Regions from separate parts of the Saccharopolyspora taberi genome, predicted to be linked through region 1. Evidence: riboswitches for the same ligand, from Rfam matches in the RefSeq annotation. Region 1 holds a riboswitch; the other holds the start of a gene.

The links. A riboswitch is a leader RNA that binds a small molecule or an ion and turns the genes downstream of it on or off. The one in region 1 is predicted to bind thiamine pyrophosphate.
Region 2: another riboswitch for thiamine pyrophosphate. It lies ahead of thiO (glycine oxidase ThiO); the one in region 1 lies ahead of thiD (bifunctional hydroxymethylpyrimidine kinase/phosphomethylpyrimidine kinase).

The regions. Positions count from the first base shown of each region.
Region 1 covers NZ_BAAAUX010000043.1:21,417-28,674, forward strand. The annotation lists gene ABD691_RS32645 (AMP-binding protein) at 1-344, opposite strand, end outside; gene ABD691_RS32650 (hypothetical protein) at 457-657, opposite strand; gene ABD691_RS32655 (hypothetical protein) at 816-1,544, opposite strand; gene ABD691_RS32660 (hypothetical protein) at 1,612-2,007, opposite strand; TPP riboswitch at 2,105-2,203, shown strand; gene thiD (bifunctional hydroxymethylpyrimidine kinase/phosphomethylpyrimidine kinase) at 2,191-2,988, shown strand; gene tenA (thiaminase II) at 3,046-3,759, shown strand; gene ABD691_RS32675 (hypothetical protein) at 3,840-3,968, shown strand; gene ABD691_RS32680 (polysaccharide pyruvyl transferase family protein) at 3,959-5,071, opposite strand; gene ABD691_RS32685 (DUF2218 domain-containing protein) at 5,246-5,548, shown strand; gene ABD691_RS32690 (hypothetical protein) at 5,549-5,905, opposite strand; gene ABD691_RS32695 (coiled-coil domain-containing protein) at 5,918-6,832, opposite strand; gene ABD691_RS32700 (GNAT family N-acetyltransferase) at 7,129-7,258, shown strand, end outside.
Region 2 covers NZ_BAAAUX010000033.1:12,810-20,067, reverse strand. The annotation lists gene ABD691_RS30920 (FUSC family protein) at 59-2,044, shown strand; gene ABD691_RS30915 (hypothetical protein) at 2,098-2,244, opposite strand; gene ABD691_RS30910 (hypothetical protein) at 2,468-3,319, shown strand; gene ABD691_RS30905 (hypothetical protein) at 3,378-3,683, shown strand; gene ABD691_RS30900 (putative T7SS-secreted protein) at 3,697-4,311, shown strand; gene thiG (thiazole synthase) at 4,348-5,112, opposite strand; gene thiS (sulfur carrier protein ThiS) at 5,114-5,314, opposite strand; gene thiO (glycine oxidase ThiO) at 5,311-6,426, opposite strand; TPP riboswitch at 6,418-6,525, opposite strand; gene thiE (thiamine phosphate synthase) at 6,612-7,258, shown strand, end outside.

The sequences.
Region 1 (7,258 bases):
TGGTGGTTGCGGCACAGGATCGCGACCTTGCTGGTGTCGCCGATGCCGCGGGCGCGCAGCGCGTTCGCGAGCCGGGTCGTGCGCTGGGAGACCTCGGCGTAGCTGAGCGCGCCCCGCTCGTCGATGACAGCCGGGCGGTCGGCGTGCCGGATGGCGCCGACGGCGTAGGCCAGCGGCGGGGTGATCCCCCAGCGCAGCCAGGCCCGGAAGATCCGCAGGAGCTTGTCGGGGCGCATCGGCCGCAGCACGCCCTGCCTGGCCAGGATGTAGGCCGTCTGCGGCCCCTGGATCCAGTCCGGCCGCACCCTCGCCCGCAGCCTTCGCACCAACCCGTGAATCGCCACGCGTCCACCCTCGCCGATCGGAAGCTACCGAGAGTAGATAATGCCTCCCGCGCGGCGTTCCGGGAAGGGTGCGGCCGGATGCGGATCAGCCGGACCCCGTTGACCTGCGCGATCACGGCGCGTTCGCGGCGGCGGCGACCACGGCGTCGCGCAGCGCGGCGCGCAGCCGTCCGACTTCGAGCGGGGAGAGGACGGCCGTCTCCCCGGGCGGTGCGACGACCACGACGTTGCCCTGGTTGACCAACACCGACACGTCCCTGCGCCGCCCCGCGACGTCGCGGCAGCTCACCCGCCATTCCCCAGTGGCGTCCACGTATCCCCGACCTCCTTCGGCCCACCCTCTGGTGGGCGGTCGATCGTGAGACGCGCCAGGTCGGCGGATGTGATGGCGGGCCGCCGAATTGGCGACCCGCCAGTAGGTAAGCGCTGCTCAGCGCACGTTCTTGATCTTCGAACGGGCGCGCGAGGTGTTCAGACGGACTGGATCCGCAGGCCCTCCGGCTCGGCGGTGAAGGTGACCGCGCCCTCGAACTCGGCGATGGGCAGCTCGTCGCGGACCAGCCGGTGCGGGCCGTCGAAGGTCTCGACCCGGATCTCGGCGGAGCTGAAGGTCTGCGCGGCGTAGTCCGGGCCGCTGAGGTTGACCTCCAGCCGCGGGCCCGCCGGCGTGACGGTGATCCGGCCGCCGGGTACCGACAGCGGTTCGCCGTTGCTGATGACCGTGATGCTGCCGTTCGCCGGGTCCTCGGGGCGGACCGCCACGTGCGACAGCGCGACGTCGCGGCGGCCGGACTCGCCTGCCATGCCGATCACGTCGCGGCCGACGGGCTCGTCGCCGCCACCGGGGTTGAACACCGCGGCGCGCAGCTTGGCGCCCAGCCGGTAGGGCTGCCACGATCCGGCGCCGACCAGGTTGACCACGGCCGCCACCTCGCTGCCCGCCAGCAGCCGTTCGCTGCCCGAAGCGGCGGTGACCTCGACGGCCGCGACACCGCGTTCGGCGAGCAGTTCCCGCAGCGCTTTCGCGCGCTGCCTGCTCTTGCGGTCGAATCCGCGGGTGATGGCAACGGCCCCGGAGTTGGCCGCGGCTCCCGCCGCGGCGTCGGCGAGACCGGCCAGCGGGCCCCAGACTTCCGCGGGATCCGGCCGCTTGGCCCGGCGCGAACGGGCGTACTGGGTGGCTTCGGTCGTGGTGTCCATCGCCCCCACCCTATCGGCGGCTGAGGGTCGCCTCACCGGATGGTGACTGTGAGATCGCTCGCGGCGATCAGCTGTCCCAGACGCTGACCACGAGATCGGCGCTGCGCCGCAGCTGGTCGGCGACCTGCCGCTCGCATTCCGGGCAACGCTCGGTGATGGCGCGGCTGCGAGGTTCACGCGATGGGGGGTAGGTCTCGTAGGGGATCTTGACCGCCGCCGAGCACAGGGCGGGCACGACGTCGCCCGCCGGGCGGGCGCCGGGGCGGTCGGTCACGGCGTGCCTGATGCGCTGCCCGGGCGGGACGATCCACCACACCTGCTCGCGGTCGAACACGGTCGAACCCCCTCGGTCGATCCTCGTCTGCCCCAGGGACGGCGGTCCGGCGCGATCGGTTGCACGGGGACCGCGGATGCCGCCGGAATCCGGCTCGGCTTGGGCGATCCGGTCAGTTTCGTCGCGCATCTGCCTGATGTACATGACCCGGACGGGGGACACGGCGTTGGGCCGGAGCGGCGGAAGACGGGTGTGGTCCGGGGGCGCTGCCGGGTTGTAGGTTGGTCGCACTGACGCGGGGTGCCCGGGAGTGGTCCGGGCTGAGAACAGACCCGTTGAACCTGACCTAGCTCGCACTAGCGGAGGGACGTCATGATCGTCAACGTCGTGACCATCGCGGGTACCGACCCCAGCGGCGGCGCCGGCATCCAGGCCGACCTGAAGGCGTTCTCGGCGAACGGCGCCTACGGGATGTCGGTGATCACCGCGCTGGTCGCGCAGACCACCACCGGGGTCGCCGAGGTGCGCGAGGTGCCGCCGGAGTTCGTGACCGCCCAGCTCACCACGCTGCTCGACGACGTGCGGGTGGACGCGGTCAAGATCGGCATGCTGGCCAACGCCGGGGTGATCCGGGCCGTGGTCGCCGCGCTCGACCGGTACGCGCCGCCGCACGTCGTGCTGGACCCGGTCATGGTGGCCAAGAGCGGCGACCGGCTGCTCGCGCCGGAGGCGGTGGCGGTGCTGCGGGACGAGCTGCTGCCGCGGGTCGACCTGATCACCCCGAACCTGCCGGAGGCCGCGGATCTGCTGGGAGAGCGGGAGATCCGCCGCGCCGACGACATGCCCGCGCAGGCCGAGCGGCTGGCGGAGCTGGGCGCGAAGCAGGTCCTGCTCAAGGGCGGCCACCTCACCGGCGAGTCCAGTGTGGACCTGCTGTCCGGGGACGGGGTCTGCGAGTTCCTGCCCGGCGAACGCGTCGTCACCAACAACGACCACGGCACCGGCTGCACCCTGTCGGCCGCGATCGCGGCCCTGCGCCCGCAGCGCCCGGACTGGCCGACCGCGGTGCGGGAGGCCAAGCAGTACCTGACCGCCGCGCTGCGCGAATCGCACCGCCTCGACGTCGGTCACGGTCACGGCCCGGTGCACCACTTCCACCAGTGGTGGTGACGCGCCCGCGATGCCCCGGATCCGGCAAGCACTGCGTAGAGAGCGAGAGTTGATCCGATGAGCAAGCTCCCCGCCCCGCCCGCCGACGGCTTCTGCGCGCGCGCCTGGGCCCACACCGCCGAGCTCCAGCAGGCGATCGTCGAGCACCCGTTCAACGCCGCGCTCACCGACGGTTCGCTGGACCGCGAGCGGTTCGCCTTCTACATCGTCCAGGACGCCCGCTACCTCGCCGGCTTCGCGCAGGCGCTCGCGGCGGCGGCCAGCCGCGCCGAGGAGGCCGAGGACGCCGCGTTCCTCGCGGGCGCGGCGCAGGGCGCGCTGCTGGAGGAGCGGCGGTTGCACGCCGGTTATGTAGAGGAGTTCGGGCTTTCCGACGCCGACATCGCCGGGGTGGACACGTCCCCGTCGTGCCTGGGGTACACGTCGTTTCTCCGCGCCTCGGCGCTCACCGAGCCGTTCCCGGTGCTGGTGGCGGCGCTGCTGCCGTGCTTCTGGGTCTACCAGCACGTGGGCAGCACGATCCTGGAGGCAACCGGCGCGAGTGCCGATCACCCGTACCACAAGTGGATCCGCACCTACGCCGACGACGAGTTCGCCGCCGCGGTGCTGTCGGCCCGGCAGCTCACCGACCGCGCCGCCGCGGCTGCCGACGAGCCGATGCGGGAGCGGATGCTCGCGGCGTTCACCCGTGCGACCGAGTACGAGTGGCTGTTCTGGAACAGCGCGTGGGAGCGCGAGGAGTGGCCTACCACGAAGTGGTTGCGGCCGTAACGAAAACCCGGGGCCGCGCCGATGTCGTGAACGGAGTCGCAGGCCGTGGGTTCGCCCACCGTAGGCAGGGTTTCGGTGCAGTGGGCGGGTCGCTTCTGATCATCTTCGTCGGCATGCTGGTTCCGGTGCTGGCTGCCGCGCCCTTCTACATCCTCGACCACCGCGCCCGCAGGCGCGAGGAGCTGAAGCGCGAGCAGGATCAGCCGTAGATCGACCCGGCGAGCTTTTCCTTGTCCTGCCGCGTTTTCCGCAGCGCCTCCGGTGGGAACCCGCCGCCGGAAGGGATCGCCGGGACGGCCAGCCCCTCGCTGAGCGACCACCCGGAGCCGAGGTCGATCAGCGACCGGTGCTTGTTGGTGTAGTAGCCGGAGTTGACCGACACGGCGACACCGTCCGCTCCGGCCGCGGCGGCGACCAGGTGCACGTGGAAGCGGCTCGACAGCCACCGCTGCCCGGGTGCCGCGGGCAGACCGGCGTCGATGATCTCGGAGAACGGGTAGAAGCGGGCGCCCGCGAGTTCGTGCTCGACCAGCGCGAAGACCTCGCGGTCGATGCGCGGGATGCCTTCGACGAACCCGACCTGCTCCGGGCGGACTCCCCACTCCCGGAGGGTGTCGAGCAGGAACCCGGCCAGCCCGGGCACGCTCACGTCGAGCAGGTCCGACTGCAGGCAGACCATGACCTCGCGGTGCTCGTCCTCGCGGTGCAGCGACGGGTCCAGGCCGAAGAACAGGTCGTCGCCGGTCGCGGTGATCCCGTCGAGCGAGCCGAGCAGGTCGGCGGACGGCTCGTCCCGGACGTCGACCACGTCGAACCGCGCGGCCAGCTCCCGCAGCAGCGGCCGGGCCTCCTCGGCCACCGGCCACAGCCCCTGGCCGGTCATGGCGGCCCGGCCGCCGGACCGGCGGGTCGCGGCGACGGCCGCGGCGAGCAGGCCGACGTGGTGCGGCCAGATGCCGTTGATGAAGCCGCCGCCGATGACGTGCACGAGGTCGGCGCGGGCGGCCAGCTCGATCCCGGCGACCCAGCGGGGTGCGAGGCCGGGGTCGTCGACGGCGCTGCGGACGAAGGCCGCGACCTCCCACGGATCGTCCGACGGCGCCTCCCAGCACAGCCGCCAGAAGGTGTCGGTGAACCGGACCCGCGGGTGCAGGTGCCCGAGCAGGACCGCGCTGGGACCGGGGTTGGGGCAGTCGACCCAGATCTCGCTGTCGGGTGCGGTCCGCGCGAGGTGCTTGAGCCAGGTCGCGGCGATCAGTTCGTCGCCGTAGTTCGGGTGGCCGGTGGTCGCGACGAGGTAGACGGTCGGCACGGGGCTCCTGCCGGTTGGGGGCGGGGGCGCGGCCGAAGGTAACAACCGGCGGCCGGTGGCCGTGGCGGCGGCCTGCCTGCGGTCGGGCGCGCTGTGACGACCCACACGGTGGCACGGCGAAAGTAGTGCGGAAAACTAACAGTAAGGTAAGGCTAACTACGCGCGGAGGAGCTGATGCTCATGGTTCACGCGAGCGCTGACGTCGACACCGACAAGCCCGAGCGCTACGGCAAACAGCTCGCGTCGCACCTCGGCCGCAAGTGCGCGGTCGCGGACGAGGACGGCGGCATCCGGATCACGCTGCCCGCCGATCGCGGGTCGGGTAGCTGCCTGCTGGTCTACCGGCCCGGCGTGCTCGAACTGCGCGCCGAGGCGGAGAACGCCGAGGTCCTCGAAAGCGTGCGGGACGTGATCGGCAGGCACCTGGAGCGTTTCGGCCAGCGCGACCAGCTGGTCGTCAACTGGCGGAACAGCTGACTACGACTCCTCGACCTGGGCCCGCAGGCGTTCCAGGCGCCTGCGGGTGCGGTTGAACCGGGCTTCGTAGCGCTTCGCGAACAGGTCCGTCGGCAGCTCGGGCATCTCGACCGCCTCGGGCGCGTAGCCGATCGAGACCACCGGCTCGGCGGTCTCCTTCTTCTTCGGCTCCTGCTCGGCCGGGGCGGTCTGCCGCGGGACCACGACCGGCGAGCTCTGGGTGGTCTTGCGGTGCTTCGGGGTCCGCGGGACCGGCGGCGGCTGAACCGGCCGGCGCTGCGCCTTCTGCAGCAGCGGCCAGAAGATCAGGGTCGCCACGGCGAACCCGGCGACGAACGTCAGAACGATCAGGTCCACGTCGTGCTCCGATCAGTTCGGCCGGACCACGTCGAGCGCTTCGAGCTGCGGGCCGGAGCCGTTGGTGTGCGGGGTGAGGTCGACGTTGAAGGTCTGGACGTCGTCTCGCTGCGCGGGGAGCTCGACCTTCGACCGGTCGGGTGCTCCGGGCAGCGGGGCGGGCTGGGGGATGAGCAGTGCGGCCGAGGAGTCGATCGACTCCCGCGCGTTGTTGAGCGCCGACATGGTCGCGGTGCGCAGTTCTTCGAGCTGGGTGCTCTGGCGGTGGATCTCGTCGAGCACGTCGAGCCGGAGCTGCTCGCTCTCGGCGTCCCACTGGCCGCACTGCTTGCGGGTGCGGGCGAGCAGTTCGTCGGCTTCTTCCTGAGCCGCCGCCATCGTCTTCTTGTACTCGTCGCGGATCGACTGCCGCATGGCCCGTTCGCGGTTGCGCAGTTCGCTGAGCCGCTGGTCGTGCTCGCGGCGCAGCGCCGCGCGGCGGGACTCGAGGGTGGAGATCAGCTCGGCGCACTCGGTGCGCAGGTCCCGCGCGGCCTGCTCGGCCTCGGCGATCAGCTCCCTGGCCTCGTTCTCGGCGGTGCCGCGGATGATCTCGGCCTGCCTGCGGGCCTGGTCGCGCAACGTCTGGACCTCTTCTTCGGCGATGGTGAGCATGTTCTGCACCCGCTGGGACGCGGCGGGAAGCCCGGTGTCGGAGGACTCGATCCGCTTGAGCTGCTGCTCGGCGTTTTCGAGGGCGTCCCGGGTGTCGTCGCAGAGGCGGCGGAGGTCGCCGTTGAGCTGTGCTGCCTCGTTCCGGTCGATGGTCACGAGCTTGAGCTGGTTCTCCAGCAGCTCGATGTGCTCGATCACCTGGTTGCGGTGGAATCCCCGGATCTGGATGTCGAATCCGGGACGGAGCGGGACGACGGCGTCGGCGTCTTCCATGGGGGACTCCTTTATCCGGACGACGAGGGCATGGTCACTGGTTGGGAGGTTAGGTCCGTGCGCGCGTGATCGCCCAGCGGAGCACGGCGATCATCACCTGATCAGGCATGGATCTTCATCCGATGTCATGTCGCCAGAACAACCTCGTCCTGATCTGCCCGAATGCGCGGTGACTGCCCGTGTCCACTGCGGACTCGATGTTCCCGGTTGGAGCAAGGTGTTAGGTTAGCCTCGGCTCACTAATCGGAGGATTCTCGCCAATCGGAGGACCCTCGCTGATCCGAGGACGGAGTGCCGTGGAACCTTCCGGATCGACACACCTGCGCCGTTCCGCCGTGCTGCGCCGGTGGCTGTCCGAGACGCACACGCCGGTCGCGGAGGGGGCGCTGCGGCTGACCATCGGGTCGCTGCGCGTGGACACCGAAG
Region 2 (7,258 bases), on a different contig from region 1:
GTCAGTGCGCGCGCGTGCGCATGGCGATCTTGCGACTACTACAGGGGTCAGGGCAGGCGTGGCAGATTCGGTGTTCAAACGGGTGCGGGCTCGACTGGCGACCGAAGCCGGTGCGCCGGATCCGAGACAGCGCCAGTACGCCGCGCTCGTCGCGATCGCGGTGGTCGGCGCGACCGCGATCGGGTGGATCTTCGACCTCCGGTCGCCGGGCATCGTCGCCGGGCTGACCGCCGTCTTCGCGCTGGTGGCCGCGGGCGGGCAGGCGCTGCGCTCGGACCTCCAGCGGTTCGTGTGGTTCACGCCCGCGCTGGTGCTGACGATGACGCTCGGCCCGCTGGTGGCGAAAGTGCCCGTGCTGGCCGGAATCCTGGTCGCGCTCGTGGTCTTCGGCGCCGGGATGCTGCCGGCTCTCGGCGAGCACTACCGCGTCGGCGGGCAGACGTTCGCGGCGGCGACGCTGGTGTCCACCACGACCGGCATCGGCAGCGACCAGCCCCCGCTGGTCCTGCTCGCCTCGGCGGTCGCGGGTGCGGCGTTCGCGCTGCTGCTGCGGCTCACCGTCGGTCTCGGCGACACCACCAGGGCCACCCGCTACGCGGTGGCCGAGACCCTGACCGTGTCCGGTCCGGGCGTGGTGGAGCTGGCCGCGGGCGCGTGGCGGGCCGACGGCGCGAGCACCTGGCTCGGCCAGGTGCTGGCCGGAGCGGCGCGGTTCCGAGCGGCGCGCGAGACGCTGCTGGCGCAGGCGCAGCAGGCCGACCGCGCCGAGGCCACGCGGCTGCGGCAGATCGTCGACGAGGCCGACAAGGTCGCCGAGCAGCTGGCCGTCGCGGTCCGGTCCCGGGCGTGCAGCGGGCTGCCCGCGGCGGCCCGGCTCGACCCGGCCGAGGTGGTGCTGCGGCGCGGCGGTCGGCAGGACCTGCCCGACGCCGCGCGGGCGATCAACCAGGGCCTGGAGCGCATCCGGACGGCGGTGGTCCAGCGCGACGAGACGCCCGCGACCCCGCCCGCTCCCGGAGGCCGTCGCGACCGCGCGCTGGGCGCGGTGCGCGCGCACGTGTCGATGCGCTCGTCGCTGTTCCGCCACGCGCTGCGCTGCACGCTCGCGGTCGGCTTCGGCATGGTGATCGTGCTGCTGCTCAACGACCCGTCCGAGTCGGGGCTGCTGCTGGCGCTGTACGTGGTGCTCCAGCCCGCCGCGCGGGACAGCATGACCGGAGCGCTGGAGCGCACCGGAGGCGCGGTGCTCGGGGTGGTCGCGCTGGCGGCGCTGATAACCCTGCTGCCGGGGGCGTACCTGCTGGTGCCGCTGGTCGTGGCGGTGATGCTGGTGACCGTCGACCGGCTGCGCACCGACTACTCGTACCTGCTGGGCGCGTTGATCGCGATCACCGTCGTCGACCAGGCGATGCGGCTGGACCGGCCGCTGGTCGACGTGGCGATCAGCTTCGCGGCCAACACCGCGATCGGCGCGGCGATCGCGCTGATCGTCGGTTACGTGGCGTTCCTGGTGCTGCCGAGCAGCGTCGTGCCGGACGTGAAGGGCTCGGTGCGGTCGACGGTGTGGTCGGTCTCGGAGCTGCTGCGCAGCGTGCGGGCCGCGGGCCAGGGCGCCGACCTGCTCAAGGCCATGCACTCGGCGCACGTGCTGGCGATGCGCCGGACCCAGGACCTGCTGGGCATGCCCGCGCTGCTGGACGGGACCGGCGAGGAGACCGAGGACGAGCGGGTCACCCGCGACGCGGCGATCGCCCTGGACGCGCTGCGCCAGGACGTCGCGACGCTCGCGTTCCGGCCGGAGGCCGAGCGGGCGGTCGCCGTCCCCGCGCTGCGCGCGGTGGACGACCTGCTCGCGGGCAAGCCGACGGCGAAGATCCCGGACGCCCCGGAGGGGAGCGCCCCCGCGACCGAGCTGCTGGCGGGCTCGCTGGTCGAGAACGCGCTGCACGCCCGCGCGGCGATCGACCGCACCTTCGGCTACGACCGGCCGTGGAAGAGCTACACCATCTCGTTCGTCCGCACCGAGCGGCTGCACATCAGGTAGCCCGGACGCCCGGCCTGCTCGGTGCGGTCGAGCAGGCCGGTGCGAACACCGGCCTAGACCTGGGCCAGCCTGCGCATCCGCTCCCATTCCCGCTCCCGCTCCAGATCCGCGATCCGCCGCCGGTAGTGGCTCCACATCACGATCCAGCCGCTCTGGAAACCCAGCAGAACCGCCAGCGCGAACATGTAGAAGGGGCTCATTCCTCTCCTCCGATTCAGTCAGGTCCGGATGCGATCGAAGCTATGGAGGACCCATCGGCCCGGACGAGCAATTCCGCATTACTCGCCAAGAACCCGCCACCGGTCCGGTTGGCGAGAAAATGGCGAGAATCCGGGCCGTGGCGAGAAGTTGGCGAGTTTCCGGAGTTCGCGCAGATCGGAACTGCTAAAGTCCACGTTCCGCCGAGGACGGAGGGCCGCGCGGATGACTGGGGACCGAGACCTCAACGCTGCACGGGAAGCGCTGACGAGACTGCACTTGGGCGCCGGAGTCCGGCACGCACAGCTCCGCGAACGGCTCGGCCCGGAGCTGCGCCGGATCTGGGGGATCACGTCGAAGGACCTCACCGAGGTCATGGAACTGACGATCGTGCGCCTGGACCAGTCGCTGTCGGACCTGCCCAAACCGGACCTCGCCCGGACCGCGCGCGTCGCCTACAACCTGGACCCCGATCCCGACCTGGTCGGCCTGCTCTACATGGACCGCATCAAGGCGCTCAGCGGCAGGCTCGGCCCGAAGAACTCCGTGCGCACGCTGGAACGACATGTCAAGAGCGTGCGCGAGCACATCGGCGCCCGGCTCGCGCGGGCGTGGCCGCCGGTGCCCGCCGACGCCTTGCGCAGGGTGCGCGCCCGGGAACGCGCCGCACGATCGCCCGCGCCGACCGACGATTCCCGGCTGCTCGCGAGCATCGGTTCGCTGCTGGTGCCGCGGGATCCGGTTGAGGAGTCGATCAACGAATTCCTCGCCGGAACGATGCTGGTGCCGCGCGACGCCGAGAACCGGCTGGCACTCGCCCGCACCGCCGCCCACGGCGACTGGGTGTGCGCTTTCAGCAGCCCGCACCGGTTCGACGAGTACCGGCGGGAGGTGATTCCGCCGTGGGGGCCGCAACCGCTCCCCACGACCGGCGCCGACCTGCTGCGGAAACTGCGTCAAGAACGGCTCCGAGCAGGGATTCTGGTCAACCCGGAAGCCGCCCGGAATGCCGCCCCGGTCGCGACGCTTCCGTTGTCGCCGCAACTGGTGGAGCAGATCTCCGGCCGATTGCCCTGAACGAAGATTGCGCCGGGTCCTTTTCCACCGGAAACAGTTCCGGATAGGATTCCCGGCCATGACCCGGAGCATTTTCTCCGCCGATACGCACGAACTGCGCGCCACGGCGCGCAACACGCGCAACACGATCAACGACTTCAGCTCCCGGTCGGCGCTGAAGTACCGGCTCGCCCCGAGCGAGGCCGGCCACGACCGGCTCGGCGCGGAGCTGGCCGCCTACCAGCAGGAGTCGGCGAGCGCGGTCGACCTGCTGCGCGCCGACGCGCTGGAGCTGGCCGATCGGCTGGTGGGCAGCGCCGACCTCTACGAGGAGCTGGACGCCGGGCTCGCGGACAGGCTGTCCGAGATCGCCGATCTCCGCTGACCCCTGAGCGCCGATGAACGAGCTGGCCCCGATCCGGGGCAACAACCAGGGTGTCGCCGGTGAGAGCGACCGGTTGAACGCGCTCGCCGACGAGCTGGAGTTCACGGGCAACGCGATCCGGTCCGCGCGGGCCGAGTCCTGGTCCGGGCGGGCCCGCGACGCCCACGACCGGGCGCGGGCGGACCTGGCCACGAACTGGCTGCGCGCGGCCGACTCGCACCGGCGGGCCGCCGCCGAGCTGACCAACTACCGGCTCGTGCTGGAGAACGTGCAGGTCCTGGCGGACTCGGCGATCGCGGACGCGCGCGAGTCCGGCATGCGGCCGGACGTCGTCGAGATCGTCCGCGGACAGCTGGAGCGCTGGCGCGGCCAGCTCGACACCGCCGGGGCGGTGGCCGCCGACGCGATCCGGGCGGCGGGACTGGAGCTCCAAACCCTGCGCCGCGTCCTCCGCGAGCCGCCGCGCGCCGCCGCTCCGGCCTCGCCGAAACCCGCTCCGGCACCGCGACCCGCGCCGATCGCCGTCCAGGCACCACCCGACCTCAGCCAGGCGCGGGAAAATCCGGTCGAGTTCCAGCAGAAGGTGCAGGACCTCAACAACGCCGTGCGCGACGCTTGGCGCGCCTGATCACCTGCTCCGCGAACGAAAGCCCTGCGTGCCGGATCAGCCGATGGGCCTGCCGGGGCTGGACGCCTGGGCCCAGAAGCGCTGCGGGATGCGGCCGGCCTGCCGGGCCAGCCGGCCCGCCTCGACCGCCGCGCGCATCGCGGCGGCCATCCGCTCCGGATCCTGCGCGCGGGTCACGGCGGTGGCCAGCAGCACCGCGTCGCAGCCCAGCTCCATCGCCAACGCGGCGTCGGACGCGGTGCCGATCCCGGCGTCCAGCACGATCGGGACCGACGCGCGGGACACGATCATCTCGATGTTGTGCGGGTTGCGGATGCCCAGGCCGGTGCCGATCGGCGAGCCCAGCGGCATCACCGCCGCGCACCCGGTCTCCTCCAGCTTCAGCGCCAGCACCGGGTCGTCGTTGGTGTAGGCGAGCACCACGAATCCCCGGTCCACCAGCTGTTCGGCGGCGTCGAGCAGCTCCACCGGGTCCGGCAGCAGCGTGTCCTCGTCGGCGACGACCTCCAGCTTGACCCAGTTCGTGCCCAGCGCCTCCCGCGCGAGCTGCGCGGTCAGCACCGCCTCGGCCGCCGTGCGGCAGCCCGCGGTGTTGGGCAGCGCCTCGATGCCGAGCCTGCGCAGCAGTTCCAGCACGCCGGTGCCGCCACCGGCGTCGGCGCGGCGCATCGCGACCGTGGTCAGCTCGGTGCCGGAGGCGATCAGCGCACGTTCCAGCACCGCGAGGTTCGCCGCGCCGCCGGTGCCGGTGATCAGCCGGGAACCGAACTCGCGCCCTGCGATGATCAGCGGGTCGTCCATGTCAGCCTCCTTGGACCGCGGTGAGGACCTCGACGGTGGCGTCCGGGTGCAGCCCGGTCGCGGGCCAGGACGCCCGCGGCACCACCGAGCCGTCGACCGCGACGGCGATTCCCCGCTCCGGGAAGCCGAAATCCCGGAGCAGCACCTCCAGCGTGGTGTTCTCGGAGACCTGCTTCGGAGTTCCGTTGAGCACTACGTTCACTGTTGACCTCCGTTGTGGCGGCCGGGGTCGGCGGCCTTGACCTCGTCCTGCGGCGTCTCGCCGCGCAGCATCCCGAGCACGGCGTCGGCGGTGACCGGCGCGAGCAGGAAGCCGTTGCGGTGGTGGCCGGTGGCCGCGATGACGCCGGGCTCCAGCGGGCCCAGCAGCGGGAGGTTGTCGCCGGTGCCCGGCCGCAGGCCCGCGATGGCCTCGACCAGCTGGTACTCGGCGATCCCCGGCATCACCTGCTCGGCGTCGGCGATCAGGTCGCGCACCCCGCCGACCGTGACCTCGGTGTCGAAGCCGACCTCGTACTGGGTCGCGCCCAGCACCAGCCCGCCGTCGTCGCGCGGCACCAGGTAGACCTGCCTGCCGTGGACCGGCCCGCGCACAGTGCGGCTCGGCGGTGGCAGCGCGGTCGAACGCGCCCGCAACCGCAGGATCTCGCCCTTGACCGGGCGAACCGCACCGCGCAGCAGCGGGTGCAACTCCCCGGAGTGCGCCCCGGCCGCGATGACCGCGACATCGCACTCCAGAACGGAATCCTCCAGCTCGACCGCCCCGGCGCGCACCGCGCGTGCCCGCGCGAGGACGTGCTCCGCGCCCGCCGCCGTCGCCGCTGCTCGCAGCGCGGCCAGCGCGACGCGGTTGTCCACCGCGAGATCGCCCGGCACCTCCAGACCGCCGCGGACCGCGGGCCCCAGCGACGGCTCCAGCCGCCGCAGCTCGCGCCCGCTGTGCCTGGTCACCACCCGTCCCAGGGTCGCGAGGTAGTCGGCGAGGTTGTCCAGCTCGGCCCGGTCGGCGCTGTCGACGCCGACGACCAGCGTGCCCTCGGTGCGCAGCCCGGACGGCAGGCCGGACGCGCGTTCCAGCTCGGCCGCGAACTCCGGCCAGCGGCGCAGCGAGACCGCGCCGAGCTCCAGCAGGTCCTCCTCGCCGGGCCACGCCTCGGCGACCGGCGCCAGCATCCCGCCCGCCACGAAGGACGCACCGGACGCCGGTTCCGGATCGATCAGGCTCACGCGGTAACCCGCGGTGGCCGCCCGCCAGGCGACGGACGTGCCGATGACTCCGCCGCCCACGACGGCGACGCGCACAAGACCAGACAACTCCACGCTCCCTGCGCCGGCATGACCCGGATCAGGTTCGACGGTCGGGGCCTGCGCCCCCTCTCAGTCCGGCATCAGCGGACTCCCGTGCTCACCGCGATCCACCGTACCCGGCCGAGATCCGGCAGTCAGCAGCCGAGGCGAGATCTCCCGGCGGCTCCGGCGTCGGCGGTTACCCTTGGGGCATGCCCGGTTTGGACGGCTTCGGCATCCGCGCCCGCCTCGAAGAGGCCAGGCTCTACCTCTGCACCGACGCGCGCACCGAACGCGGCGACCTCGCCGAGTTCGCCGACGCGGCGCTCGACGGCGGGGTCGACATCATCCAGCTCCGCGACAAGGCGTCCGGCGGTGCACCGCTGGAAGCGCGCCACGAGCTGGCCGCACTGGAGGTGCTGGCCGAGGCGTGCCTCCGGCACGGCGCGCTGCTGGCGGTCAACGACCGCGCCGACGTCGCGCTGGCCGCCGAGGCCGACGTGCTGCACCTGGGCCAGGACGACCTGCCGGTGGAGCTGGCCCGCCGGATCGTCGGTGACCAGGTGGTGGTCGGCCGCTCCACGCACGACGTCGTCCAGGCCGACTCCGCGGCGACCGAGCCGGGCGTGGACTACTTCTGCACCGGGCCGGTGTGGACGACCCCGACGAAGCCGGGCCGGGAGGCGGCCGGGCTGGACCTGGTCCGGCACGCCGCCGAGCACCGGGGACACGGCAGGCCGTGGTTCGCCATCGGCGGCATCAGCATGGACAACCTCGACGAGGTGATCGCCGCGGGCGCGCAGCGGGTGGTCGTGGTCCGCGCGATCACCGAGGCCGAAGACCCCCGAGCGGCGGCGCA